2 regions of the Streptomyces cyslabdanicus genome follow, and region 2 is predicted to be linked to the other one. Evidence: riboswitches for the same ligand, from Rfam matches in the RefSeq annotation. Region 2 holds a riboswitch; the other holds the start of a gene.

Region 1 (14,327 bases), on a different contig from region 2:
GGGACCGCGTCCCGGTCCGCGACGTCCAACGCGTGCGCCCGCGCGGTGAGTCCGCGCTCGCGCAGCGCCGTCGCCGTCTGCTCCGCCACGTCCCCGTCCACGTCGGTGACCAGGACCCCGGCCCCCTCCTCGGCCAGCCTGAGCGCGGTGGCCGCGCCGATGCCCCGGCCCGCGCCGGTGATGAGAACCCCGTGTCCGTGGAAGCGCCCGCCGTCCGTCATGCGCCGAACCTACTGCCACGAAGGGCCTCTTGGGCAGCAGCGCGCGGTACGACCTCGCCCTCCCGCGGCACCCTCACGGCTCCCCCGCGCCCCTCGGCACGGTGGCCTGCGGACCAGGAGGAGCGGCGGCCCGGCGGTTGCGGTCAGCGGTACCCGGTCGGGTCGGCCGGCCGGCCCGCGTCCTGGACCTCGACGAGGTAGCGCCAGGCGTCGGGACGGCTGCCGTCCAGGTCGGTGAAGCCGTAGACCCGGGCGAGGCCGCCGCTGGAGAGGGAGCGGCCGTTCCAGCGGGCCGCCTTCGGGTCCGCGGCCAGGGCGGCGACGGCGCGGCCCACGAAGCGCGGGGTCTCGGAAATGGCGAAGTGCGGGACGCGGTCCAGGGCTTCGCGCCAGTTGTCCTCGCGGACCCCGAAGTGGTCGAGCATCAGCTCCGAGCGCATCCAGCCGGGAGTGAGGGCCACCGCGGTGGCGCCGCGCGGGCCGAGTTCGTGGCCGAGCGCGAAGGCCATCCGCAGGACGGACGCCTTGGCGAGGTCGTAGAAGAAGTTGACGCGGTAGGTGTCCCGGTTGTACTCGGCGGTGCCGTCGGTCATCTCCACCACCAGGCCGCCGGGGTGGCGCAGCAGCAGCGGCAGGGCGTGGTGGCTGGTGATCGCGTGCGTCTGCACCGCGAGCCGGAGCAGCCGCAGTCCGTCGTCGAGGTCGTGCTCCCACACCGGGGTGTCCCACGCGAAGAGGTGCTCGGCGCCCCAGATGTCGTTGACGAGGACGTCGAGACGGTCCTGCTCGCGCGCGATGCGGTCCACGAGGGCGCGGACCTGGTCCGGCTCCAGGTGGTCGGCCGGTACGGCGATGCCGTGGCCGCCCGCCTCGGTGACCAGGTCCGCGGTGTCCTCGATGGTCTCGGGGCGGTCGTACTCCGAGCGGCGGGCGCGGGTGGTGCGCCCGGTGACGTAGACGGTGGCACCGGCGGCGCCGAGTTCCACCGCGATTCCCCGGCCCGCTCCCCGCGTCGCCCCCGCGACCAGCGCGACCTTGCCTTCCAGTGGGCCCGGCATGTCCGACCTCCCGATGCGTCCTGTGTCGTTGCCGCCATCAAGAATGCCGGGGAAACCGGACACCTTCTGTCGCCATTTTCGGGCGCGGGAGGCGGAGAGACGGAACGGGCCGCACGAGTGCCTCTCGGTCTCGTGCGGCCCGCCCTCCGGGTCGTCGGCTCCCGGTCCGGTCGTGCTCCGTCAGTGCCCGCGGGCGATCCACTCCTGAAGGTGCGGGGCCTCGGCGCCGATGGTGGTCGGGGCGCCGTGCCCGGTGAGGACCTTCGTCTCGGGCGGCAGCGTCAGCAGGCGGTCGCGGATCGAGTCGATGATCGTCGGGAAGTGGGAGTAGGAACGGCCGGTGGCGCCGGGGCCGCCCTGGAAGAGCGTGTCGCCGGTGAAGACCACGCCGAGTCCGGGGTCGTACAGGCAGACCGCTCCCGGGGCGTGGCCGGGCGTGTGCAGGACCTTCAGGTCGGCGCCGGCCGCCTCGATGACCTGGCCGTCGACCAGGTGCTCGTCGGGATCCCGGTTCGGGTGGGTCATCTTCCACAGCGGCAGGTCGTCGGCGTGCAGCCAGATCGTCGCGCCGGTGAGGTCGGCGAGCGCCGGGGCCGCGTCGATGTGGTCGTTGTGGGCGTGGGTGCACACGATGGCGGTCAGCCGGCGGTCGCCGACCGCCGCGGCGATGGCCTCGGCGTCATGGGCGGCGTCGATGACGACGGCCTCATGGTCGTCGCCGACGATCCACACGTTGTTGTCGACGTCCCAGGTTCCGCCGTCGAGCGTGAACTGCCCGGAGGTGACGAGGCGTTCGATACGGGCGGCCATCAGAGCACCACCACCGAGCGCAGCACGTCGCCGTGGTGCATCCGCTCGAACGCCTTCTCCACCTCGTCCAGTTGGATGGTATCGGTGACGAACTTGTCCAGCGGCAGGCGCCCTTGCAGATGCAGGTCGATGAGCATCGGGAAGTCCCGGGAGGGCAGGCAGTCGCCGTACCAGCTCGACTTCAGCGCCCCGCCGCGTCCGAAGACGTCCAGCAGCGGCAGGTCCAGCTTCATCTCCGGGGTCGGCACGCCGACCAGGACGACCGTGCCGGCCAGGTCGCGGGCGTAGAAGGCCTGCTGGTACGTCTCGGGGCGGCCGACCGCGTCGATGACGACGTCGGCACCGAAGCCGCCGGTCAGCTCACGGATGGCCTCGACGGCGTCGTTCTCCTTGGAGTTGACCGTGTGCGTGGCGCCCATGGTGCGGGCGGTCTCCAGCTTGCGGTCGTCGATGTCGACGGCGATGACCTTCGCCGCGCCCGCCAGGTAGGCCCCGGCGATCGCCGCGTCGCCGACGCCGCCGCAGCCGATGACGGCGACGGAGTCGCCGCGGCCGACGTTGCCGGTGTTGATGGCCGCGCCGATGCCGGCCATCACGCCGCAGCCCAGCAGCCCGGCCACCGCCGGGGAGACCGACGGGTCGACCTTGGTGCACTGACCGGCCGCCACCAGGGTCTTCTCGGCGAAGGCGCCGATCCCGAGCGCCGGGGAGAGTTCGGTGCCGTCGGTCAGGGTCATCCGCTGACGGGCGTTGTGGGTGTCGAAGCAGTACCAGGGCCGCCCGCGCAGGCAGGCGCGGCACTTGCCGCACACGGCCCGCCAGTTGAGGATCACGAAGTCGCCGGGCGCGACGTCGGTGACGTCCTCGCCGACCGACTCCACGACGCCCGCGGCCTCGTGGCCGAGCAGGAACGGGAACTCGTCGTTGATTCCGCCCTGCTTGTAGTGCAGGTCGGTGTGGCAGACGCCGCAGGCCTGGATCCGCACGACGGCCTCTCCCGGCCCGGGGTCCGGCACGACGATCGTCTCGACCCGCACCGGTTCGTTCTTTCCGGGTGCGATCACGCCGCGCACTTCCTGCGCCATGGTGGTGGTCCCTTCCGTCGAGCGATGTACGTCCCCCGACCCTACGTCCGACTGATCGGTAAGGGCACCGAGGGGCCCCTGATCTGCGCGGATGGGTGGACGGGCGGGGCGGCGGGGCGTGAGCGCCCGGCCTCCCCGGCGGTGGGCCAAAGGAGCTGGAACCCGCCGGCGGACGAAGCGCTCGCGGGCAGCGCGGTCCGGCCCGTGACCGAGACGGCGCGTCCGAGGGCGGCGGCCGGGCGTCGAGTGCGGGTCATGCCCTCGGCAACTCCGTCCGGGCCGGCCCGGACACGGTCCGCGGGCCGCGCTCACCCGTCGGGCGCAACGCCCGGACCGCGTTCGCACCACCGCGACACGCCGCACCGGATGCAGCAGTTCGTCGTGCGGCGCGCACGGCACGCGACCGCGGCGGGCCGGGTCGGTTAGGGTGAGGCGGGGCCGTGACTGGCGCTGAGGTGGAGCACCACCGGGGAGCGGCCCACGCAGAGTCGTGAGCCGCGCGCCTGGGCGATTTCCCTCGAACGCCCAGGAGTGGACCATGTCCCAGGCCCGTTTGATGGACGGCACCGCGCTCGCCCGCCGTGTCGTCGAGCAGACCGCGCAGAAGGCCGCCGCACTCACCGAGCGCACCGGTACGGCGCCCTGTCTGGCGACCGTGCTGGTCGGTGAGGACCCCGCCTCCGTCACCTATGTGCGGATGAAGCAGAACCGCTGCCGCAAGGCCGGCATCGACTCCCGCCGTGTGGTACTTCCGGCCGCGACCACCACCGAGGAGCTGGTCGGCACGCTGCGCTCGCTGTCCGGGGATCCCGCCGTGCACGGCATCCTGCTCCAGCATCCCGTCGGCGAGCACATCGACGAGCGGGCCGCGTTCGAGGCGATCGCGCCCGAGAAGGACGTCGACGGAGTCACCTGCGCCTCGTTCGCGGCGATGAGCTTCGGTCTGCCGGGGTTCGTGTCCTGCACCCCCGGCGGCATCCTGCGGCTGCTCGACGCGTACGACGTCGAGCTCGGCGGGCGCCGTGCCGTGGTGGTGGGCCGCAGCGCGATCCTCGGCAAGCCGGTGGGGATGCTGCTGCTCGCGCGGGACGCGACGGTGACGTACTGCCACTCGCGGACCTCCGACCTGGCGGCCGCCGTGCGCGAGGCGGACATCGTGGTCGCCGCCGTGGGCCGGCCCCGGCTCATCCGCGGCGAGGACGTCAAGCCGGGTGCCGTGGTGATCGACGCGGGCTACAACCCGGGCAACGTCGGCGACGTCGACTTCGACTCCGCCGTGCAGCGGGCCTCGCTGATCACCCCGGTGCCCGGTGGTGTGGGCCCGATGACGATCGCCACGCTGCTGGAGCAGACCGTGACGGCCGCCGCCCGGCAGCAGGGCGTGTGACCGGCGCGTCCCGGGTGGTGCCCTCGTCCCCGGCCCGCGGCGGGGCCCGAGCAGGGGGTGATGGCGCCGACACCCGTCGGGTCGTTCACGGGCGGCGGGCGGCCGCGCGGCCATACTGACCGTCGTGCGCGTAGCGATCATGACGGCGGGATCCCGGGGCGACGTGGCCCCCTTCACCGGACTGGGACACGGCCTGGCTCTCGCGGGTCACGAGGTCACCCTGGTCACGCACGCATGCTTCGAACCGCTGGTCGCGGGCTCGGGCCTCGGCTTCCACCCACTGCCGGTGGACCCGCGGGCCGAATTGGAGTCCTCGCGCGGCCGGGGGCTGCACCGCAGCGCGACCGGCGCGGGCAAGGTGCTCCGCGCCGTGGGGCTGGTGCGGGCGGCCATCGGCCGGATGACGGACGACCTGATCACGGCGGCCGAGAAGAGCGACGTACTGGTGCTCGCCGGCTCGCTCGGGCCGGTCGGGCACGCCATCGCCGAGGGGCTGAACCTGCCCAGCCTGGGCGCCCACCTCCAACCCCTCTCCCCCACAAGGGAGTTCGCCCCTCCGCTGCTGGGCGGCGGACACTGGGGGGCGGCCGCGAACCGCCTCGCCGGGCACGGCGTGAACCTGGCCGTGGAACGGATCTTCTCGGCGGCCGTACCCGCCGTGCGGGCCCGGCTGGGGCTGCCGTCCGCCCCCGCCGGCACCGGGTGGCTCGGCCGCCGGGGACAGTACCGGCCGGTGTACCACGGCTTCAGCCCGCTCGTGGTGCCCAGGCCCCGTGACTGGCGCGGTGCGCTCCAGGTGTGCGGGTACTGGTGGCCGTACGACCGTTACACACAGCTCCCCGACGGTCTGTGGGACTTCCTCGACTCGGGGCCCCCACCGGTCTACGTGGGGCTGGGCAGTGCCACCGTGCCCGACCCCGGGCGGTTCAGCGACACCCTCGTGCGCGCGCTGCGCCGGGCCGGGCTGCGTGGTGTGGTCCAGCGGGGCTGGGCCGGTCTTGAGGCGTCCGGCGAGGACATGCTGACCATCGGCGAGGTACCGCACGCGGCGCTCTTCCCGCGGCTGGCGGGCGTGGTGCACCACGCCGGGGCGGGCACGACCGCGGCCGGGCTGCGGGCCGGCGTCCCCGCGGTGCCCGTGCCCGTGCAGTTCGACGAGGGCTTCTGGGCCGATCGGCTCGTCGGTCTCGGCGTGGCACCCTGCGCGGTCCCGCTGCGCGGCCTCACCGCGGACCGCCTCGCCGCGGCCCTGATCCGGGCCACCCGGGACTACGGGCACCGCGAACGGGCGCGAGCCCTCGGCGCCCGCATCCGCGCGGAGAACGGCCTGGCGCCGGTACTGGGCGCGGTCGAACAACTCGCCCGCTGAGCACCGCCTCCGGGCCGCCGCCGACCGGACACCCGCGGGCCGGCGGCGGCTCCGCCGGTCCGCGGCGGCCGGGTCAGCGGCCCACCCGGCAGGTCAGGTTGAGCAGGTACTCCTTGCGGTCCAGTGGGTTGTGGTCGGTGCGGGGGCGTTCGGGGACCGTGTCGCCCGTGACCGGGGCGTAGTGGTCGAAGGCGCTCTCCAGGTCGCCCTCGCCGCGGGTCAGCCCCGGCAGCCGCTGCTCCAGCGCGTGGACCCGGGCGGCCGGGACGCCGCCCTCCAGGAGGCACACGGAACCGCGGGTGACCGTCGTCCGCGGCACGGCCCGCAGTGCGGACAGCACCGGCAGCAGGGCGCCGAGCATGTCCGCCGGGGCCTCGACGCGGAAGCGGTGCACCGGCTCGTGGACCAGCGTGCCCGCGCGGCGCAGCGCCTCGATCAGCACCAGCGGGGTCAGGCCCCGGAAGTCGGCCCCGGTGCTCGACATGCTCTTGTCGAAGCCCTGGTGGGCGTGGCTCTGCCGGGGGCAGTAGCCGCAGTGGGTGAGGGTGACCGTGCAGTCGGTGACCTGCCAGCCGTGCAACCCCTGCCCGAGGGTCTCGCGCACGGTGTCCTCCACCGCCTTGAAGAAGGCGTACGGCATCGCGCCCAGCTCGACCTCCAGGCGGAAGCCGACCCCGGAGCCGGCCGGCGCGGGGTCGACGCGCAGTCCGACGGTGGCCAGGAAGGGGTTGCCGCCCTTCTTGACGAACTCCGCGGCCGCGCCCGTGCCCACCGGCCGCTCGACGCACAGCGGCGTCGTCTCCCGGAAGGAGACGGACAGCCCGAACTCGTCGTCGAGCGTGGCCTGGAGGACCTCCTTCTGCACCTCCCCGTAGAGGGACACGGAGGTCTCCTGCCGCAGCTCGTCGTGGCGCAGCCCGATCAGCGGGTCCTGTTCGGCCAGCCGGGTGAGCGCGAGGTGCAGGGCCCCGCCGCTCACGCCGGGGCCCGGTACGACGACGGTCTCCAGGGTCGGCGGCGCGAAGAAGCGCTCGCGGGCCGCGCCGGGTTCGCCGACGGCGTCGCCGATCCGGACGTCGGCCAGGCCCCACAGTCTGGCGATGCGCCCCGCGGACACGGCGTCGGCGCGGACGTCCGTGCCGTGGTCGAACACGCCGATCGCGGTGACCCTGCCCTCCGTGCGGGCGTCACCGTACGGCACCCGGTCCCGCACCCGGAGCGTGCCGGAGAGCATCCGCGCGTACGCCACCTTCTCTCCCGCGAGGCCCCGCTCGACCTTGAACACGGTGGCCGAGACGGGTCCGCCGGGGTCGCCGCCCGCGGCGGGCAGCAGTTCCTTGATGCCTGCGACCAGTGCGTCCACTCCGGCACCGGTGATCGCGGAGCCGAAGTACACCGGGTGCACGAGGGCCTGCCGGGTCTGGGCGGCGAGGGCGGCGCGCAGATGGTCGCGGGAGAGCCTGCCGTCGACGTACGCGGCCAGCAGGTCGTCGTCGTGCTCGGCGAGGACGTCCGGCGCGGACGGGCCGAGGCCGGGGACGAAGCGGGCCTCGCGGGCGCCGATCCCCGTCACCCGCCCCATGGGCACGACGGCCGGTGTCAGCCGCCGGGCGACGGCGCGCAGCAGTTCCTCCTGCCGCGCGCCCCGCCGGTCGACCTTGTTGACGAAGAGCAGGGTCGGGATGCGCAGCCGCCGCAGGGTGCGCATCAGGACGCGGGTCTGCGCCTGGACGCCCTCGACGGCGGAGACCACGAGCACCGCGCCGTCGAGCACGCCGAGCACCCGCTCCACCTCGGCGATGAAGTCGGGGTGGCCGGGGGTGTCGATGAGGTTGACGGTCACGTCGTCGACCGGGAAGGAGACGACGGCGGACTTGATGGTGATGCCGCGCTGCCGCTCCAGCGCGAGGGTGTCGGTCCGCGTGCTGCCGGCGTCGACGCTGCCGATCTCGTCGATCACCCCCGCGGAGTGCAGCAGCCGTTCGGTCAGGCTGGTCTTACCTGCGTCGACGTGCGCGAGAATGCCGAGGTTGAGCAAGTGCACAGGGCGTCATGTCCTTCTTGATGGCGGGGATTCCTTCCGGGGTGGACATGGACGCTGTGCGCATGGGTGCTCCTCGCTCGGTGACGACGTGGTGACGTGCAGTGCAGCAGAGCCGGGAGCGTCAGGGCAATGGATTAACCGTCAACTAAGCCTTTCGCAGCACTCGCCGCCGCCCGGACGCGGTCATAGAGTGACGTACACCACCCGGTCGGCGACATTTCGCCCATTCCCCAACCCTGCCCATACGGTTCCCTGGAGGGAACATGGCCCACATCTCGGTCACGGTGGACGGCACGGTGTACGAGGACGAGGTGGAACCCCGTCTTCTGCTGGTCCACTATCTGCGCGACCGCCTCGGACTGACCGGTACCCCGATCGGCTGCGACACCTCGAACTGCGGAGCCTGCACGGTCGAGCTGGACGGCGCGAGCGTCAAGAGCTGCACGGTGCTGGCGGTCCAGGCGGACGGCGGCGTGGTGACCACGATCCAGGGGCTGGCGAAGGACGGCGAGTGGACGGACCTCCAGCGCGCGTTCCACGAGCGGCACGCGCTCCAGTGCGGCTACTGCACCCCCGGGATGATCATGGCCGCGCGCGATCTGCTCCGGGAGAACCCCCGCCCCGGTCCCGGCGAGGTGCGCAAGGCGCTGGAGGGCAACCTGTGCCGGTGCACCGGTTACCAGAACATCGTCCGCGCGGTGCTCGCCGTCGCCGAGGGGAAGGCGGCCTCCGGTGAGCGGACCGGGTCCGCCCAGGAGGTGACGGCATGACCGACCAGGCCGTCGAACGCGAGGTCGGCAGGGCCCGGCTCCGCAAGGAGGACGCCCGGCTGATCACCGGTCAGACCCACTGGACCGACAACATCAGCGTCACCGGACTGCTGCACCTGGCCGTCCTGCGCAGCCCCATGGCCCACGCCCGCATCGAACGGATCGACGTCTCCCCCGCCCTCGAGCGGCCCGGGGTCGTCGCCGCCTTCAGCGGCCGCGACCTCGCCGCGGGACTGGGTTCGCTGCCCTGCGCCTGGCCGGTCACCGAGGACATGGTGCTGCCGGACCATCCGCCGGTCGCGGTCGACGAGGTGCGCCACGCCGGTGACCCGGTGGCGGTCGTGGTGGCCCGCGACCGGTACGCGGCGGCCGACGCGCTGGAGGCGGTCGAGGTCGACTACGAGCCCCTTCCGCCGGTCCTGGACCTGGAGGAGGCGCTCGCCGAGGACGCCCCGCTGGTCCACGCCGAGAAGGGCACCAACCGCGCCTATGTGTGGCCGTTCAGGACCGGCGAGGACTTCGAGGCCGTCAGGCAGCTCGCCGACGTCGTCGTCAAACGCCGCTACCGGCAGCAGCGCCTCATCCCCAACGCCATGGAGCCGCGTGCGGTCGTCGTCACCCCGCTGGCCGCCTCCGGGGAGTTCACGGTGTACTCGGCGACGCAGATCCCGCACATCCTGCGGGTCATGCTCTCGGTGGTCACCGGCGTGCCCGAGCACAAACTGCGGGTGGTCGCGCCCGACGTGGGCGGCGGCTTCGGCTCCAAGCTCCAGGTGTACGGCGAGGAGGCCATCGCCGTCGAGGTCGCGCGCAGGCTGGGACGGCCGGTGAAGTGGACCGAGTCCCGCTCCGAGGGCTATCTGGCCACCCACCACGGCCGCGGCATGATCCAGGACGTCGAGATCGCCGCGACCCGCGAGGGCCGGCTGCTCGGACTCAAGGTGGACCTGCTCGCCGACATGGGCGCCTACCTGATGCTGGTGACGCCCGGCATCCCGATCCTGGGCGCGTTCATGTACCCGGGGATCTACAAGATGGACGCCTACGAGTTCCACTGCACCGGCGTGTTCACCACCCGCACCCCGACCGACGCCTACCGCGGCGCCGGGCGCCCGGAGGCCACGTACGCCATCGAGCGGGCCATGGACGAACTGGCCGCCGAGGTCGGCCTGGACCCGGTGGAGGTGCGGCGGCGGAACTGGATCCGGCACGAGGAGTTCCCGTACACCTCCGTCGCGGGCCTGACCTACGACAGCGGGAACTACGAGGCGGCGACCGAGAAGGCGCTCGCCCTGTTCGGGTACGACGACCTGCGCGCCGAGCAGCGCGGGCGCGACGAGCGCGGGGACAGCGTGCGCCTGGGCATCGGGGTGTCGACGTACACGGAGATGTGCGGGCTGGCGCCCAGCCGGGTGCTGCGGGACCTCAGGTACTCGGCCGGCGGCTGGGAGGCGGCGGGCATCCGCATGCTGCCCACCGGCAAGGTCGAGGTGGTCACCGGCACCAGCCCGCACGGGCAGGGGCACGTGACCTGCTGGAGCCAGATCGCCGCGGACGTGCTGGGTGTGCCGTTCGAGGACGTCGAGGTGCTGCACGGCGACACCCTGGCGGCGCCGCAGGGCATGGACACCTACGGCTCGCGCTCGCTGGTCGTGGGCGGTTCGGCGGTGCACAGGGCCGCCGAGAAGGTGGTGGACAAGGCGCGGAGGGTCGCGGCGCACCTGCTGGAGGCCGGCGAGGACGACCTGGAGTTCAAGGGCGGCGTGTTCTCGGTGAAGGGCTCGCCCGAGGCGCGCAGGACCATCCAGGAGGTCGCGTTCGCGACGTTCACCTCGCACGACGTGCCCGACGGCATGGAACCCACCCTCAACTCCGAGTACCTGCTCGACCCGGAGAACTTCTCCTACCCGCACGGCACCCATCTGTGCGCGGTCGAGGTCGACACCGAGACCGGGCAGACCCGTATCCGCTCCTACGTGTGCGTGGACGACGTGGGCCGGGTGGTCAACCCGGCGATCGTCGAGGGGCAGGTGCACGGCGGACTGGCCCAGGGCATCGCGCAGGCGCTGTACGAGGAGGCCGTGTACGACGCGGAGGGCAACCTGGTCTCCGGCACGATGGCCGACTACCTGGTGCCGTCGGCGGCGGACCTGCCCGAGTTCGTGACCGACCGGACCGAGACGCCTGCGGTCTCCAACCCGCTCGGCGCCAAGGGCGTCGGCGAGGCGGGCACCATCGCCTCGACCCCCGCCGTCGTCAACGCGGTCGTGGACGCGCTGCGCCCGCTGGGCGTGCACGACGTGCGGATGCCGTGCACCCCCGAGCGGGTCTGGGAGGCCGTGCGGTCCGCGCGGTCGGCTCAGTCGTCCACTTCGCCGGGGAAGGAGGCCTCGGCATGATTCCCGCCGCATTCGACTACGCCCGCCCGACCAGCCTCGACGAGGCCGTACGCACCCTCGCCGAGGCGGGCGAGGACGCCAAGGTGCTGGCCGGCGGGCAGAGCCTGCTGCCGCTGCTGCGGCTGCGCCTGGCCTTCCCCGAACTCGTCGTCGACATCGGGCGGATCCCCGGGCTGCGCGGGGTCCGCGAGGACGGCGACACGCTCTCCATCGGCGCGCTGACCACGCACCACGATGTCGTCCGCGACCCGCTGGTGCGGCGGCACGCGGGCCTGCTCGCCCAGGCCACCGGGACGGTGGCCGATCCCGCCGTACGGCACCGGGGCACCCTCGGCGGCTCGCTCGCGCACGCCGACCCGGCCGGGGACCTGCCCGCGGTGGCGCTGGCGCTGGACGCCGAACTGGTCGCCGAGGGGCCGGGCGGGCGGCGCGCTATCCCGGCGCGCGAGTTCTTCGCCGACTATCTGCAGACCGCGCTGGCCCCCGACGAACTCCTGGTGGAGGTACGGGTGCCCAAGCGGGAGGGCTGGGGGTTCCACTACGAGAAGTTCCACCGGGTGGCCCAGGCCTGGGCGATCGTCGGCGTGGCCGCCCTGGTGCGGCGCGAGGCCGGGCACATCGCCGAGGCGCGGATCGGCCTGACCAACATGGGCGCGACCCCGCTGCGGGCCACGCCGGCGGAGGAGGCGCTGGCCGGTGCCGGGGACGCCGACGCGGTGGCGCGGGCCGCCGGGTCGGCGGCCGAGGGCACCCGGCCCTCGCGGGACGCGTCGGCCTCGCCCGAGTACCGGGCGCATCTGGCGCGGGTGCTGACCAAGCGGGCGGTCCTGGCCGCCGCCGGAATGGGGTGAACGCCGATCACTTCCCTGGACAGCCCCGAGCAGGTGCGCTCCCGCCTGGAGCAGACCGGCTACCTCGTCGACGACGGGCTCGCCGTCGCCTGCTTCCTGGCGCTGCGGCTGCACCGGCCGGTCTTCTGCGAGGGCGACGCGGGCGTCGGCAAGACGGCGCTCGCCTCCGCCCTCGCCGAGGTGCTCGACGCGCCCCTGATCCGGCTCCAGTGCCATGAGGGCATCGACGCCTCCCAGGCGCTGTACGACTGGGACTTCCCCCGTCAGCTGCTGCATCTGCGGGCCGCCGAGGCCGCCGGGGTCAGGGACGCCGAGCGGCTGGAGCACGAGCTGTACGACCGGCGGTTCCTGGTCGCCAGGCCACTGCTGCGGGCCCTGCAGACCCAGCCGTCGGTGCTGCTGGTCGACGAGATCGACCGGGCCGACGACGAGTTCGAGGCGTTCCTGCTGGAGGTGCTGTCGGAGTTCCAGGTGACGATTCCGGAGCTGGGCACGCTGCGGGCCGAGGTTCCGCCGGTGGTCGTCCTGACCTCCAACCGCACCCGCGAGGTGCACGACGCGCTGAAGCGCAGGTGTCTGTACCACTGGTTCGACCATCCCGGCTTCGGCCGCGAACTCGCCATCGTCCGGCGCCGGTTGCCGCAGGTGTCGGCCCGGCTCGCGGAGCAGGTGACCGCGCTGGTGCAGGCGTTGCGCGCCGAGGACCTGCTCAAGCCGCCGGGCGTGGCCGAGACCCTGGACTGGGCACGTGCCCTGGACGCCCTCGGCGCGGACGAGGTGGACGCGGAGCTGGCGGTCGCCACCCTGGGCTCGGTCCTGAAGTACCGCGAGGACACGGACCGGGCCCGCTCCCTGGACTTCGCGGCGGTCCTCGCGGGACGGGGAGCGTGATCGGCGTGACCGGGCGAGGGCAGGGACACCCCGAGGCGCACGAAGGCGGCGGCGCGGGACGCGGCACGGGCACCGGGACCGGTGGCCGTGGGCCGGGGGGTGATGCCGCGCTGCTGGGTTTCGCCCGGGCGTTGCGGGCCGCCGGGGTCGCGGCGAGCGCCGAGCGGGTGCACGCCTTCCTGCGCGCGGTGGACGCCCTGCGCCCCGAACTGCGGACGGACGTGTACTGGGCGGGCCGGGTGACGCTGTGCGGGGACCGGGACGACCTGGCACGCTACGAACGGGTGTTCGCCGCGTACTTCGGCACCGACGGGACACCGGCCCGCCCGGCCCGGACCGCTCCCCCGCCCCCGCCGCGGCTGGTGCTGCGGGAGGCGCCCGCCGGGTCTCGCACCGGCCCGCCCGGAGAGGAGCGCCAGGGGCCGCCCACCGCGACGCTCGCCGGCTCCGCCGAGGTGCTGCGCCACCGCGACGTGGCGGAGCTGGACCCCGCGGAACGCGCGCAGGTGCGCCGGCTGCTCGCCGCGTTCGCGCTGCGCGGGCAGCCGCGGCGCACCGCGCGGCGACGGCCTGCCCGGCGCGGGGACGTCGACCCGCGCCGCACCGTGCGGGAACTGCTGCGGCGGGGCGGCGAGCCCGCCCCGCCGCGGCGGCACACGCGCGCGAAGCGGCCGCGACGGGTGGTGCTGCTGGTCGACGTCAGCGGATCCATGGGGCCCTACGCCGACGCCCTGCTGCGGTTCGCGCACGCCGCCGCCCGGGGACGGCGCACGGAGGTGTTCACCATCGGCACCCGGCTGACCCGGGTGACCCGGGAGCTGTCGCACCGCGAGCCGGACCTGGCCATGGCCGCGGTCGCCGAGGCCGTGCCCGACTGGCGCGGGGGCACCCGCCTGGGCGAGCTGCTGCGGGAGTTCCTCGACCGCTGGGGCCAGCGGGGCATGGCGCGCGGTGCCGTCGTGGTGCTGCTGTCCGACGGGTGGGAGCGCGGCGACCCGCAGGTGCTCGCCGCCCAGATGCGGCGCCTGCACCGGCTCGCGCACCGGGTGGTCTGGTCCAACCCCCGCAAGGCGCGCCCCGGCTACGCGCCGCTGGCCGCGGGGATGGCGGCGGCGCTGCCCAGCGTTGACGACTTCGTCGAGGGTCACAGCCTGGCCGCCCTGGAGCGTCTGGCGGCGGTGGTGCGGGGCGCCGGCCCGGACGCGGCCGGCGGGGTGCCGGGGCCGCGGGAGAGGAGCTGAGCGTGCGGGACATTCTTCCGGTGCTGGAGCGCTGGTACGCGGCGCGGGTGCCGTTCGGCCTCGCCACCGTCGTCACGGTCAGCCGCAGCGCGCCGCGCGAGCCCGGTGCGGCGATGGCCGTGGGCCCGGACGACGAGGTGGTGGGGAGCGTGTCCGGCGGATGCGTGGAGGGGGCGGTGTTCGACCTGGCCCAGGAGGTCG
Region 2 (14,327 bases):
CGCACGTAGACCACCGGGGACAGCGGCCGGAAGGTGTCCGTGCCGGACAGCCGCATGGTGAAGGGGCGCCCGACCGCGGCCACCTCCGTCAGATGGGCCTCGACGGCCGGCAGCTCCACGGCGTCGACCTCCGTCGGCGGCAGCAGGGTGACGTGCGTGGGGATGCCGTGAGCCGCGGCGTCGCCGAAGCCCGCGCGCCGCTGCTGGAGCAGGCTGCCGTGGGGCTCCGGGACCGCGATCGACACGCCGATCGTTACGGTCCCCACGTCGTCTCCTTCGTCGTGCCGGATCTGTCTTCTGGGTCTTCTGGGGCTTCTTGTTTCGTTCTCAGCCGTTTCGTCACCGCCGTCCGGCTATGACTGTACGACCACGGCGCCGCTGTGGGCAGGCACAGCCACAGTGATGTGCGGCGCTCTGCCCCGCGGCGCGCGTGTGCGGTGGTGCGCCTCAGTGCTTGGCGGGAAGGAAACCCACCCGGTCGTACGCCTGGGAGAGGGTCTCCGCGGCGACCGTGCGCGCCTTCTCCGCGCCCTTGGCCAGGATCGAGTCCAGGGTCTCCGGGTCGTCCAGGTACTGCTGGGTCCGCTCCCGGAACGGCGTCACGAACGCGACCATGACCTCGGCGAGATCCGTCTTGAGCGCACCGTAGCCCTTGCCCGCGTACTTCTCCTCCAGTTCGCCGATACCCGCCCCGGTCAGCGTCGAGTAGATCGTCAGGAGGTTGCTGACGCCCGCCTTGGTCTCCGGGTCGTAGCGGATGACCGTGTCGGTGTCCGTGACCGCGCTCTTGACCTTCTTGGCCGTGGCCTTCGGGTCGTCCAGCAGGTTGACCAGGCCCTTCGGCGTGGACGCCGACTTGCTCATCTTGGTCGTCGGGTCCTGGAGGTCGTAGATCTTCGCCGTCTCCTTGAGGATGTACGCGTCCGGGACGGTGAAGGTCTGGCCGAAGCGGCCGTTGAAGCGCTCGGCGAGGTCGCGGGTGAGCTCGATGTGCTGACGCTGGTCCTCGCCGACCGGCACCTCGTTGGCCTGGTAGAGCAGGATGTCGGCGACCTGGAGGATCGGGTACGTGAACAGGCCGACGGAGGTCCGGTCGGTGCCCTGCTTGGCGGACTTGTCCTTGAACTGGGTCATGCGGCCGGCCTCGCCGAAGCCGGTGAGGCAGTTCATGACCCAGGCCAGCTGGGCGTGCTCGGAGACGTGGCTCTGCACGAACAGCGTGCAGCGATCCGGGTCCAGCCCGGCGGCCAGCAGCTGGGCGGCCGCAACCCGCGTGTTGGCGCGCAGCTCGGCCGGATCCTGCGTGACCGTGATCGCGTGCAGGTCGGCGAGCATGTAGAACGCGTCGTGGCTCTCCTGGAGGGCCACCCACTGGCGGACGGCGCCGAGGTAGTTGCCGAGGTGGAACGATCCGGCGGTGGGCTGGATTCCGGAGAGCACGCGGGGTCGGTCAGTCGCCATGCTCACCATTCTCTCAGGTAAGAGAGCCCGATCCGGAACCGGTCGGAAACAGATGGGAACCGGATCGTCCCGCGCGGTGTAACAAGGGTGTGAGAACGCGGGAGGGGGGCCGCATCGTCGATGAGGCCGCGGTGATCGCACGCGTACGCGCCGGGGAGCCGGAGGCGTACGCGGAGCTGGTGCGGGCCCACACGGGCATCGCGCTCAGGGCGGCCGCCGCGCTCGGGGCGGGGGCGGACGCGGAGGACGTGGTGCAGCAGGCCTTCGTCAAGGCGTACTGCGCCCTGGGCCGGTTCAGGGACGGCTCGGCCTTCAGGCCGTGGCTGCTGTCGATCGTCGCCCATGAGGCGAGGAACACAGTGCGCGCCGCGGCCCGGCGACGCACGCTCGCCGGCCGGGAGGCGGCCTTCGTGGAGGCCGAGCCGCTGATACCCGAGTCGGCGGACCCCGCCGTGGCGACGCTGCGGACGGAGCGCCGCGCCGCCCTGCTGGCCGCGCTGGAACAGCTGAGCGAGGAGCACCGTCTGGTCGTCACCTACCGCTATCTGCTGGAGATGGACGAGTCGGAGACCGCCCAGGCCCTGGGCTGGCCCCGGGGCACCGTGAAGTCCCGTCTCCACCGCGCCCTGCGCAAGCTGGGCCGACTGCTGCCGAACGCCCGGTCCCGGGAAGGGGGTGAGGAACGTGCGTGAACAGAAGGGGGCGGGACGGGCGGGGCCCCCCGGGCTGCCGGAGGAACTGCGGGCGCTCGGACGCTCGCTGGACGCGCCGGGACCGTCGGGTCCGGCAGATCCGTCGCGCCCGGCGGTTCCGGCGGCGGGGTCCGAGTCGATGGCGGAGCGGGTGCTTCAGCAGATACTGGCCGAACAGGTGCCGGTCCCGGTGGCCGAGCCGGCGCGTGCGGGTGAGCGGCTGCGGGCGGTGCGGCACTGGACGCGGACGCGGTGGCGTTCGCTGACGGCGGCCCTGTGCGGTCTGCTGACGGTCCTCGCGCTCACGCCCCCGGTGCGGGCGGCGGTCCTCGACTGGTTCGGCTTCGCCGGCGTCGAGGTGCGGTACGACCCGTCGGCGATGCCCTCACCCGGCGCCGAGGTCCCCGGCTGCGGCCGGTCGCTGTCCCTGGCGCAGGCGCGGCGGCAGGCCGGCTTCGAGCCCCTGGTGCCCGACGCGCTCGGCGTGCCGGACGCGGTGACGGTGACCGGCGAGCCGCGGGGGCGGTTCCTGGTGACCCTGTGCTGGCACGAACAGGGGCGGACGATACGACTCGACGAGTACCCGCAGCGGCTGGACATCGGCTTCGCCAAGAGCCTGCGGGAACCACCGGAGTGGATTCCGCTGGGCACGGCCTCGACCGACGGCGTCTTCGACTCCGCCCTGTGGTTCCCGAGGCCGCATCTGCTCAGCTTCTGGCTGCTGGACGCCGACGGCCACCGCTTCACCCGGGACGAGCGGACCGCCGGCCCGACGCTGCTGTGGATGCACGGGACCGGCGACGACACCGTGACGCTCCGGCTGGAGGGAGTGACGTCCAAGGCGCACGCGATGCGGATCGCCCGGTCGGACGTGCTGGAGGCCGGGACTTCCGGGCGGCCTTCGCTCCCAGAGGGTGGGAACCCCGGCGGGCCGGGCGGTGTACCAGAAGTGATGCGCGGCCCGGGGCGGGCCGCGTCGGATTCGACCGGTGGGGGTTCGGATGGGCACATGGAGGGTTCGTGAACTGACCGCGCTCCTGGGCGCGTTGACGATGATGCTCGCCGTGATGGTGTGGGGCGCGTCCTCCGCGACGGCCGGCGGCCCGACCAGTGTGCTGGTGACCTCGCCGCAGAGCGGACAGGCCCACGCGCTCTACTACTCCGAGAAGGAGTACGGGCAGTTGGAGAAGCTACTGGGCCCGGCCGGCTCGGGCGGCCGCGACCTGCCGCCCGAGGCCGATCTGGTCCACGCACGGCAGCTCAACGTGACCTGGCTGGTGCACGACATATCACCGTGGCGGTTCGACCGGGTCTTCCCGATGACCCGTGGGAACGCCGTCTGGATCCACACGGCGGCGAACGTGCCCGAGTCCATGAACGGCTACTGGCACCGTGCCGAGCGGCCCGCCCGGCTGCGCGCCCTGCTCGCGAAGCTGGGCGTGATGGGCAAGGCCTCCCCCTCGGACCAGGGGTACACCGGCATCTTCCCGGCGCCCTGGCAAGGCGAGACGGCCGCACCGGACACCGCGGCACCGGAGACCGGACCCGACGCCGAGGGGACGCAGACGGTGCGGGTGAGCGTGCCGTCCGCTGAGGACGGCGGCACCGACTGGTGGTGGGCGATACCGGGAGCGGCAGCCGGGGCGGTGCTCGCGCTGGTACTGCGGCGCTTCGTACCGAGGCTTCCGCTCGACCGCCTGCGGCGGGAGCGGGACCCGGGCCCCCGGCAGGAACTGCGGGACGTGTAGGACGCGTGCGCGGGACGAGAGGGGATGGCCGGGTGGAACCGCGCGGCAGGCGTACGGCGTCGCGGCTCACCGCCCTGCTGCTGACAGCGGTGGCGGCAGCGCTTCTGTCAGGGGTGCCGGTGGTCGCCGCAGCCGCCGGGGCGGACGGACAGCCGCGCACCCCCGATGTGGCGCTTCTCATCGCGGGCGGTTCGGGGCGGACGACGGTCCTGCACTCCGGGGAGCCCGGCTTCGCCCAGCTCCAGAAGCTGCTGAGGCCGGCGTACACGGGGACGGAGCCGGTACCGGACGCTTGGGCGGAGGGCACGGCGGCCCGGCGTGGCGCCGGACCGCCGAGGGAGGAACCACGGCAGGAGCTGATCGACTTGTGAGTCCAGTGACCCTGTCCGTCCTGTGACCGTGAGTCCCGGGCGGGGACGGGTCAGCCGAGGTCGATCTCCGGGTAGAGGGGGAAGCCCGCCACCAGGTCCGTGGCCCGGTGCGAGATCTCGTCCGCGATCTTCGGGTCGAGAACGTGCTGGGCCTTGGAGGGGGTGCCCTTGCCGGTGGTGCCGGGCTCGGTGGCCGTCAGGACACGGTCGATCAGGCCGGCGACCTCGTCCATCTCGGCGGTGCCCAGACCACGGGTGGTCAGCGCGGGGGTGCCGATGCGGATGCCGGAGGTGTACCAGGCGCCGTTGGGGTCGGCCGGGATCGCGTTGCGGTTGGTGACGATGCCGGAGGCGAGCAGGGCGGACTCGGCCTGACGGCCGGTGAGGCCGTAGGAGGAGGCGACGTCGATCAGGTTGAGGTGGTTGTCGGTGCCGCCGGTGACGAGGGTGGCGCCGCGGCGCGTCAGGCCCTCGGCGAGGGCTCGGGAGTTGTCGACGATGCGCTGGGCGTAGTCCTGGAAGGAGGGCTGCCGGGCCTCGGCGAGGGCGACGGCCTTGGCGGCCATGACGTGCGGGAGAGGGCCGCCGAGGACCATCGGGCAGCCCCGGTCGACCTGGTCCTTGAGGGAGTCGTCGCACAGGACCATGCCGCCGCGCGGGCCGCGCAGGGACTTGTGGGTGGTGGTGGTGACGATCTGGGCGTGCGGGACCGGGTCGAAGTCGCCGGTGAGGACCTTGCCGGCGACCAGGCCCGCGAAGTGGGCCATGTCGACCATGAGCGTGGCGCCGACCTCGTCGGCGATCTCGCGCATGATCCGGAAGTTCACCAGGCGCGGGTAGGCGGAGTAGCCGGCGACGATGATCAGCGGCTTGAACTCACGGGCGGAGGCGCGCAGGGCGTCGTAGTCGAGGAGGCCGGTGGCCGGGTCGGTGCCGTAGGAGCGCTGGTCGAACATCTTTCCGGAGATGTTCGGGCGGAAGCCGTGGGTGAGGTGCCCGCCGGCGTCCAGGGACATGCCGAGCATGCGCTGGTTGCCGAAGGCCTGGCGCAGTTCGGCCCAGTCCGCCTCGGAGAGGTCGTTGACCTGGCGGACCCCGGCCTTCTCCAGGGCGGGGGCCTCCACGCGCTGGGCGAGCACGGCCCAGAAGGCGACGAGGTTGGCGTCGATGCCGGAGTGCGGCTGGACGTAGGCGTGGCGGGCGCCGAAGAGTTCCTTGGCGTGCTCGGCGGCCAGCGACTCGACGGTGTCGACGTTGCGGCAGCCGGCGTAGAAGCGGCGGCCGATGGTGCCCTCGGCGTACTTGTCGCTGAACCAGTTGCCCATGGCCAGCAGGGTGGCCGGGGAGGCGTAGTTCTCCGAGGCGATCAGCTTGAGCATCTCGCGCTGGTCGGCGACCTCCTGGCCGATGGCGTCGGCCACGCGCGGCTCGACGGCGCGGATCACGTCGAGGGCGGCACGGAAGGCGGTGGACTCGTTGGACAGGGGCGCGGTGTTCTCAGGCATCGGGACCTCCGGACGTGGCATCGGCGTTCACGTTACGGCCCAGGCGCACGGCACACTTTCGGCTCGGGCCGCTCCCCGATGGTCGGTCCCATCCCAGCGCGCCAGTCACGGCCCGCCGTCAGCCTACCGGGCGCACCCCACGGCGCAGTTCCCCCGTCCGCCATGCGAGCGAGGATAGGAAGGAGGACAACCTCCCCTCCCCGGGAGGCGCCCCTCGTCCTCGGGAGCCGCCGTGACCGCCACGGAAGACCTCATCGCCGCCGCCGACGCCCACAGCGCACACACCTACCACCCGCTGCCCGTGGTGATCGCCACGGCGGAGGGCGCGTGGATGACGGACGTGGAGGGCCGCCGGTACCTCGATCTGCTGGCCGGTTACTCGGCGCTGAACTTCGGGCACCGCAACCGGCGGCTGATCGAGGCGGCCGAGGCGCAGATGGAGCGGGTGACACTGACCTCGCGGGCCTTCCACCACGACCGGTTCGCGGAGTTCTGCGAACGGCTGGCCCAGCTGTGCGGCATGGAGTCCGTACTGCCGATGAACACGGGCGCGGAGGCGGTGGAGACGGCCGTGAAGACGGCCCGGAAGTGGGGGTACCGGGTCAAGGGCGTGCCCGCGGAGATGGCGAAGATCGTGGTCGCGGGCAACAACTTCCACGGCCGCACGACGACGATCATCAGCTTCTCCACCGACCCGGTGACCAGGGCGGACTTCGGGCCGTACACGCCGGGCTTCGAGATCGTGCCGTACGGGGACCTGACGGCGATGCGGTCGGCGATGACGGAGAACACGGTCGCCGTGCTGCTGGAGCCGATCCAGGGCGAGGCGGGGGTGCTGGTGCCGCCGGCCGGTTATCTGCCGGCCGTGCGGGAGCTGACCCGGCAGCGGAACGTGCTGTTCGTCGCCGACGAGATCCAGTCGGGGCTCGGGCGCACCGGCCGTACCTTCGCGTGCGAGCACGAGGGGGTGGTACCGGATGTGTACGTGCTCGGGAAGGCGCTGGGCGGCGGGATCCTGCCGGTGTCGGCGGTGGTGTCCTCGCGCGAGGTGCTGGGCGTGTTCCGGCCGGGCGAGCACGGGTCGACGTTCGGCGGGAACCCGCTGGCGTGCGCGGTGGCGCTGGAGGTGATCGCGATGCTGCGCTCGGGCGAGTTCCAGGCGCGGGCCGCGGAGCTGGGCGAGCATCTGCACCGCGAGCTGGGGCAGCTGACCGGGACGGGCCGGGTGCGGGCGGTGCGCGGCCGCGGGCTGTGGGCGGGCGTGGACGTGGACCGGTCGCTGGGGACCGGGCGGGAGATCGCCCGGAAGCTGATGGACCGGGGCGTCCTGGTGAAGGACAGCCACACCTCGACGATCCGGATCGCCCCGCCGCTGGTGATCGGCAGGGAGGACCTGGACTGGGGGCTGGCCCGGCTGCGGGCGGTGCTCGGCGTGTAGCGGGTGACCGTCCTCTGCCCGGAGTCCCCTAAAGTCGCCTCGTGGTCTTCGGAATGGTGTGCGCGCTCGGCGCGGCGGTGTGTTTCGGCGCGGCGACGGTGCTTCAGGCCGTCGCCGCACGCGCCGCGGCCGACAGCGGCGGGGGCGGGGAGGCGGCACTTCTGCTGCGGGCGGTGCGGCAGTGGCGGTATCTGGCGGGCCTGGGCCTGGACGGCCTCGGGTTCCTGTTCCAGATCGCGGCCCTGCGCTCGCTGCCGATCTACGTGGTCGGCGCGGCCCTCGCCGCCAGTCTCGCGGTGACGGCGGTGACCGCGTCCCGGCTGCTGCGGGTGCGGCTGAGCACGGTGGAGTGGTCGGCGGTGGGCGTCGTCTGCGCCGGTCTGGCCCTGTTGGGGCTGGCCTCGGGCGCGGAGGGCCATGAGCAGGGCTCGACGGCGCTGAGGTGGGCGATGCTCGGGGCGGCGCTGGCGGTGCTGCTGCTCGGAGCGGTCGCCGGCCGCCTGCCCGAGCGTGTCCGTGCCCTGCTCCTCGGCCTGGGCGCGGGCTTCGGCTTCGGCGTGGTCGAGGTGGCGGTACGGCTGATCGACTCGCTCGCCCCGTCGGCGCTGTTCCCCAACCCGGCAACCTACGCCCTGCTGCTCGGCGGCGGAGCCGCCTTCCTGCTGCTGACCTCGGCCCTCCAGCGCGGTTCGGTGACCACGGCCACCGCGGGCATGGTCATCGGCGAGACGATCGGCCCCGCGGCGGTCGGGGTGGTGTGGCTGGGCGACCGCACCCGCGAGGGTCTGGCCTGGCTCGCGGTGCTCGGCTTCGCGGTGGCGGTGGCGGGCGCCCTGGCGCTGGCGCGGTTCGGGGAGGCACCGGAGGCGGAAGGGCTGGAAGGGCCGGCCCAGGAGGCGTCGGCCGCACAGGGGTGACCTCCGGCCCGGCGGGCCGTCAGGGCAGTACCCGGCACAGGGCGTCCAGGGCCGCGGCCCACGCGTGGTCCGCTGGGGTGCCGTAGCCGACGACGAGGGCGTCCAGCGGCGCCACTTCCGCCTGCTCGTGGCGGAAGCGGGACAGGCCCTGGAGGGCGAGGCCCTGCCAGGCGGCCGCCTGGACCACCGCGGATTCCGTTCCGGGCGGCAGTCGCAGCACGGCGTGCAGGCCCGCGGCGATGCCGGTGGCGCGGACGTCGGGCGCGCGGACGGCGAGGGCTTCGACCAGGGCGTCGCGGCGGCGGCGGTAGCGCAGCCGGGCGGAGCGCACATGACGGTCGTAGGCGCCGGAGGTGATGAACTCCGCGAGCGTCAGCTGGTCCAGCACCCCGCAGGTGTCGGAGTTCCCCTTGGCGGCCGTGGCCTCGGCCATCAGGGACGGGGGCAGGGCCATCCAGGCCAGGCGCAGGCCGGGGGCCAGGGACTTGCTCGCCGTGCCCAGGTAGACCACGCGGTCCGGGTCCAGTCCCTGGAGCGCGCCGACGGGCTGGCGGTCGTAGCGGAACTCACCGTCGTAGTCGTCCTCCAGGATCAGGCCGCCGGTGCGCCGGGCCCACTCGGTCACGGCCGCGCGCCGGTCGGGGTGCAGGGGCATGCCCATCGGGAACTGGTGGGCGGGGGTGAGCAGGACCGCCCCGGAGCCGGTCGGTTCGCCGGTGACCGTGCCGAGTTCGTCGAAGGGCAGGGGGCTGGTGCGCAGGCCCGTCCGGGCCAGGAGGTCCCAGTGCACGTCGAGGCCGTACGACTCGACGGCGACCGTGGTGACGCCGCGGGCCCGCAGCACCGTGCCGAGGATCCGCAGTCCGTGCGCGAAGCCCGCGCACACCAGGATGTGGTCGGGGTCGGTGCGGACGCCGCGGACCCGGGCGAGATGGCCGGCCAGGGCGGTGCGTAGTTCGGGCCGGCCGCGCGGGTCGCCGTAGCCGAGGGCGTGGTGGGGCGCGGTGGCCAGGGCGCGGCGGGCGGCCTTGAGCCACTGCGTGCGGGGGAAGGAGGCGAGGTCCGGGGTACCGGGGACGAGGTCGTGAACGGGGCGGGGGCGCTCCCGGGGGTGCGGGGCCGCGCCGGTCCGCCGGACGTCCGCGCCCGGCGGCGGCCCGAACGGCGAGGCGGGTGCCCCCGTGGCCACGCGCGTGCCCGAGCCCTGGCGGGCGGTCAGCCAGCCCTCGGCGACCAGGTCGGCGTAGGCGTCGGCGACCGTGTTGCGGGCGACGCCCAGGTCGGCGGCGAAGGTGCGGGAGGAGGGCAGCCGGGTTCCGGGGGCCAGGCGGCCGGTGCGGACCGCCTCGCGCAGCGCGTCGGTGAGGCCTCGGCGCAGGCCGGGACCGGCCGGTTCCAGATGCAGGTCCAGGCCCAGAGTGGCCCATGATTCCGCCATGGAAATGGACCATACTCCTGGGCTGCTTCGCTCATAGGGTCAGGTGTATGGCTACGACGACGAACACCGGCGGACACACGGACACCCCCGAAGGCGCCCCCGCGTACGCGCCCGAGCACGAGCCCCGTATGCAGTGGGCCAAGCACGCCCCCGAGGTCTACAAGGCGATGGTCCGGCTGGACGCGGCCGCGGGCCAGGGCCTCGACCCGCGGCTGCGCGAGCTGGTCAAGATCCGCGCCTCGCAGCTCAACCACTGCGCGTTCTGCCTGGACATGCACACCAAGGACGCGCTCGCGGCCGGCGAGAGCGTGGAGCGGATCGTGCAGCTCGGCGCCTGGGAGGAGTCGCGCCACTTCTACACGGAGAAGGAGCTCGCGGCGATCGAGCTGACCGAGGCCGTCACCGTCCTCACCGACGGCTTCGTGCCGGACGAGGTGTACGAGAGGGCCGCCGCGCACTTCGACGAGGCCGAGCTGACCTGTCTGATCGCCGCGATCACGGTGATCAACGCCTGGAACCGGTTCGGTGTGACGACCCGCGCGGTCCCGGGCCACTACACGCCGGGGCAGTACAAGTGACGTCCCGCACGGGGGCGAACCTCAGCGCGTCGCGAAGGTGCTCAGGACCGTGTCGGCGTCCCGCTGCGCCGCGGGCCAGTCCGTGGCCGGGCAGGCCGCCAGTACGGCGTACTTCTTGCCGTCGTCGGCGGTGAACGCGTACTCCACCGCCTGCCGGCGCTCCCCCAGCTTGTCGCTGTCGTACGCGTACACCAGCCGGGCCGCGTCGTCGCCGACCGCGCTGGAGGCACCGGCCGGAGCACCGACCTGGTCCACGCTGATCTCCTCGTAGGCGGGCTGCCCGGCAAGGTTCTCGGACGACGCCAGAACGGCCTCGTACGGCGTCATCCCGGCTTCCGTGATGACGAAGATCTGCAGCAGCCGGTGGTCGTCGTCCGTGGCGTAGAAGATGCCGTTCGAGCGTTCGCTGCGCTGCCATCCGTCGGGTACGGCGATCGTGAACCCGGCGGGGTCGTCGACGACGTGGTACCCGTCGGGCGGGACGGTGGGCGCGGAGGTGGCGGTCGCCGTGTCGTCGGGTGAGGACTCGTCCGGGGCGGCGCTTCCGGTCGCCGGGGACCGGTCGGCACCCGGCACGCCGGCGGTGGGTGGCGGGCTCGTCTCCGTACGGGCGGCGTCGGATCCGTCCCCGCCGGTCAGCCTCAGGACGCCGAACGCGACGGCGATCCCGACCACGGCGGCCCCCGCCGCCACCTTCCACCACAGCGCGCGCTCCGGGTTCCGGCGCTGGGGGACGGACGGCCCGAGGACCGTCGGCGGCTGCCATCCGGCGTCGGGCCCGGGCGCCGCGGGCGGGCCGGCGAACTCCGCGGGTGGCGGTGGCACCGCCGAAGGCGCCGGCGGCGCATGGTCCGGCCGGGCCGGCGGCGGGGGCGTGGCTGCCCGGGCCGGACGCGCGGTGGCGTCCTCCCAGCGCTGGGTCTCCTCGTTCCAGAACCGTCCGCCCCCGTGGCTCACGCCGCTCCCCTCACCTTCCCAGCAGTCCGGTCACACCAGCGGTCCGGTCACATTCCCAGCAGTCCGGCAACGGCCCCGGCCGACGTGAACACGGACAACACCGCCTGCGCGTCGTTCAGCAGTTCGCGCAGCCGCTGCCGTCTGCCCTCGCCGGTGGTACCGGTCCGGTTGATCTCGTCCTCGGTGTCCGCCAGTTCTCCGTCCAGTGCCCGGGTCCGGTCGTCGGCCCGGATCCGGGCGAGGTCGGCGCGCAGTTCACGCACGGCCGCGAGCAGTTCCTCGGCAGCCGGATCGCGTCCGGCCGCGTGGTGGTGGCTCTCCGCGTGCGCGTGACTGCCGATGGCGAAGGTGCTCTGCGAGACGTCGGCGATGGTGACGGCCGGCTCATCCGTGGACATCGCTGCCGGATCCCTTCTGCGGCGCGGGGCCGCCGGTGGTGGCCGAGGCGGAGGCGTGCTCGCCGACGGCGAAGGTGCTGCCCTCCACCCGGCCGATGTGCACGCCGCCGTTGCTGATGTTGTTGACCTGCTGCACGAACTCGCCGGTCTGGTAGCCGGACTCGGCGAGCGCCGCCCGCACTCCGTGCGCGACGCGGTCCTGGATGCTCTTCAGATAACGGGAGACGTCCATGTCCTGGAACTGCGAACCGGCCGGCGCCGAGCCCAGTTCCCGCACCGACAGGGCGGGGCCGTCGGGCAGCGCGTGCGCGTAGCCGCCGGTGAGCAGCCGCCACGCGTAGGCCACCCCCTTGCCGAGAGTGGCCAGCGAGGAGGCCGCCGAGCGCGGCACCTGGGGGACGGCGGCGGCCGCCTTGCCGAGCCGGCTGTTGTGGTGGAAGCGGTGCGCCGTGCGGTCGGCCTCCTTGAAGTCCTCCCGCACCGGAAGCAGTACGTGCGGGGCGATCTCCAGGACCAGCATGCGGCCCTGGGTGTGGACCCGGACGAAGACCGTGACGACCAGCTCCTCGTCCCAGCCCCCGACCCGGATGCGCAGGAAGTGCCGCCGCTTCTCGCCGCCCTCCTCCACCGCGCGCGTGAGGTGCTCCTCGACGGCCTGCGGGTGATACGGCGCCTCCGCGCGCTCCAGCAGGCCCTCGGCCGGCAGGAACACGCACTCGTCGATCTCCAGGGCGCGCAGCCGGTCGCGCGCCGAGGTCCCCGCGTGCTCGGCGGGCAGCCGCAGCTGTTCGAGCCGCGGCCGGATCTTCTCCAGGACGGCGCGGTTGCTGAGCGGCTGCTGCTTCCGCAGGGCGTCCGGCTTGAGCTCGACCGCGAGGGCCCAGGTCTCGTACGCCTCACCGGCCCCGCAGAACGGACGAGCCTCGTGGTACATGATCAGCTGCCCGTGCTGTTCCACCCGGATCCGATCGCTCAGCCGGCGAAACCGCTGCCCCTGGTCCCGCTCGGCGGGGTCGCCGCCCGCGTCCGGGAAGCGGTGCCGGGACAGCTCCTCCACCAGGGCCTTGGCGAACCAGCCCCGCCGTGCGGCCTCGCACAGCGCGATGAGCACGAGCAGCACGAGCGTGGCCCAGCCCTGCCAGGGCTCGACGCCGATGCTCGCCGCGGTCAGCAGGTCCGACAGCAGGCCGGAGGAGCCGGCGTCGTACAGACCGCCGGAGGAGTTGTACGGCGACAGGCCGTCGTCGGCGCCGCCGAAGGCCGCGCCGGCCATGCCCAACAGCCCGAAGACGAACAGGAACCGGCCCGCCCAGCGCAGAAAGAACGCGAGCACCCGCCGGTACAGAGGCGGCTGCTTCTCCCGACCCCGGGCCCAGGCCGCGATCGCGAGGTACACACCGGCCCAGGCGAATTCGGCGAGCAGACCGCCGGTCAGGATCGCTCCGGCCACCCACACGCCGAGGGTCGCCCCGGCCCACTGCAGTTCCAGACGACGGGCGCGCAACGCGTGCGCGAGGACGCGTGCCGTGTCCAGCCCCAGTGAAGGCGCCACGAACCGCTGCTCGTTGAGGTGGAGTTCCTCGATGACCCGGTCCCGGTAGCCGGCATCCAGGTAGGTGCCCGCGCAGAGCAGCCGGGTGGCCTCACTGGCGTGCGGAGGCACCGACGGGAGCGAAGGCGGCACGCCGGCATGGCTCGGCGACTGTGGCTGCGGCTGCGGCTGCGGCTGCGGCTGCGGCTGCGGCTGCGGTGGTACGTGGGCGGTGCTCACGCGACTCCCCCGATGCGTGATGCGTCATCTGACGGCCAGTGAGGTGACGGTGGATCAGCATAGGGGGTGGCGGCGCACCGTGAAAGCGGTATGTGCTCGCGACGGCGGCGGCGAGAACGGCCACGGGCCCCGCGGCCGGAAGAACCGGCAGCGGGGCCCGTGCGGGGCGTGACGGAGCGGGCCGTACCGCTCTCAGATCAGGCCGAGGGAGCGGACCGCCTCGCGCTCCTCCGAGAGCTCCTGGACGGAGGCGTCGATGCGGGCGCGGGAGAAGTCGTTGATCTCCAGGCCCTGGACGATCTCGTACGCGCCGTCCTTGCAGGTGACCGGGAAGGAGGAGATCAGGCCCTCGGGGACGCCGTAGGAGCCGTCCGACGGGATGCCCATGGAGACCCAGTCGCCCTCGGCGGTGCCGTTGACCCAGGTGTGCACGTGGTCGATGGCGGCGTTGGCGGCGGAGGCGGCCGACGAGGCGCCGCGGGCCTCGATGATGGCCGCGCCGCGCTTGGCGACGGTCGGGATGAAGTCCTCGGCCAGCCACTTCTCGTCGTTCACGACCTCGGCGGCGTTCTTGCCGGCGACCGTGGCGTGGAAGATGTCCGGGTACTGGGTCGCGGAGTGGTTGCCCCAGATGGTCAGGCGCTTGATGTCGGCGACCGTCGAGCCCGTCTTCTTGGCGAGCTGGGTCAGCGCCCGGTTGTGGTCGAGGCGGGTCATCGCGGTGAAGCGCTCGGCGGGCACGTCCGGCGCGGCGGCCTGGGCGATCAGCGCGTTGGTGTTCGCGGGGTTGCCGACGACCAGGACCTTCACGTCGTCCGCGGCGTGGTCGTTGATGGCCTTGCCCTGCGGCTTGAAGATGCCGCCGTTGGCCTCGAGGAGGTCACCGCGCTCCATGCCCTTGGTGCGCGGGCGGGCGCCGACGAGGAGGGCGACGTTGGTGCCGTCGAAGGCGACGTTCGGGTCGTCGCTGATGTCGATGCCCTGAAGGAGCGGGAACGCGCAGTCGTCGAGCTCCATGGCCGTGCCCTCGGCGGCCTTCAGCGCCGGCGTGAT

What was found. A riboswitch is a leader RNA that binds a small molecule or an ion and turns the genes downstream of it on or off. The one in region 2 is predicted to bind ZMP and ZTP.
Region 1: it holds a riboswitch for ZMP and ZTP, as region 2 does, so the genes downstream of both, ACTYVM_RS30935 (bifunctional 5,10-methylenetetrahydrofolate dehydrogenase/5,10-methenyltetrahydrofolate cyclohydrolase) here and ACTYVM_RS33300 (glycine hydroxymethyltransferase) in region 2, are expected to answer to the same signal.

The regions. Positions count from the first base shown of each region.
Region 1 covers NZ_JBQRUW010000058.1:14,269-28,595, reverse strand. Annotated here, with positions in the region: gene ACTYVM_RS30955 (SDR family NAD(P)-dependent oxidoreductase) at 1-221, opposite strand, end outside; gene ACTYVM_RS30950 (SDR family oxidoreductase) at 365-1,279, opposite strand; gene ACTYVM_RS30945 (MBL fold metallo-hydrolase) at 1,460-2,089, opposite strand; gene ACTYVM_RS30940 (S-(hydroxymethyl)mycothiol dehydrogenase) at 2,089-3,174, opposite strand; ZMP/ZTP riboswitch at 3,605-3,690, shown strand; gene ACTYVM_RS30935 (bifunctional 5,10-methylenetetrahydrofolate dehydrogenase/5,10-methenyltetrahydrofolate cyclohydrolase) at 3,713-4,561, shown strand; gene ACTYVM_RS30930 (glycosyltransferase) at 4,701-5,930, shown strand; gene ACTYVM_RS30925 (GTP-binding protein) at 6,004-7,974, opposite strand; gene ACTYVM_RS30920 ((2Fe-2S)-binding protein) at 8,238-8,744, shown strand; gene ACTYVM_RS30915 (xanthine dehydrogenase family protein molybdopterin-binding subunit) at 8,741-11,143, shown strand; gene ACTYVM_RS30910 (FAD binding domain-containing protein) at 11,140-11,994, shown strand; gene ACTYVM_RS30905 (AAA family ATPase) at 12,001-12,885, shown strand; gene ACTYVM_RS30900 (vWA domain-containing protein) at 12,885-14,126, shown strand; gene ACTYVM_RS30895 (XdhC family protein) at 14,129-14,327, shown strand, end outside.
Region 2 covers NZ_JBQRUW010000066.1:33,805-48,131, reverse strand. Annotated here, with positions in the region: gene ACTYVM_RS33330 (2'-5' RNA ligase family protein) at 1-266, opposite strand, end outside; gene trpS (tryptophan--tRNA ligase) at 448-1,461, opposite strand; gene ACTYVM_RS33320 (RNA polymerase sigma factor) at 1,593-2,153, shown strand; gene ACTYVM_RS33315 (hypothetical protein) at 2,146-3,177, shown strand; gene ACTYVM_RS33310 (hypothetical protein) at 3,155-3,901, shown strand; gene ACTYVM_RS33305 (hypothetical protein) at 3,934-4,272, shown strand; gene ACTYVM_RS33300 (glycine hydroxymethyltransferase) at 4,323-5,777, opposite strand; ZMP/ZTP riboswitch at 5,808-5,896, opposite strand; gene rocD (ornithine--oxo-acid transaminase) at 6,010-7,215, shown strand; gene ACTYVM_RS33290 (hypothetical protein) at 7,269-8,132, shown strand; gene pdxR (MocR-like pyridoxine biosynthesis transcription factor PdxR) at 8,152-9,570, opposite strand; gene ACTYVM_RS33280 (carboxymuconolactone decarboxylase family protein) at 9,618-10,148, shown strand; gene ACTYVM_RS33275 (serine/threonine kinase C-terminal domain-containing protein) at 10,170-11,105, opposite strand; gene ACTYVM_RS33270 (magnesium transporter CorA family protein) at 11,153-11,503, opposite strand; gene ACTYVM_RS33265 (AbeC-like domain-containing protein) at 11,490-13,274, opposite strand; gene ACTYVM_RS33260 (malate dehydrogenase) at 13,467-14,327, opposite strand, start outside.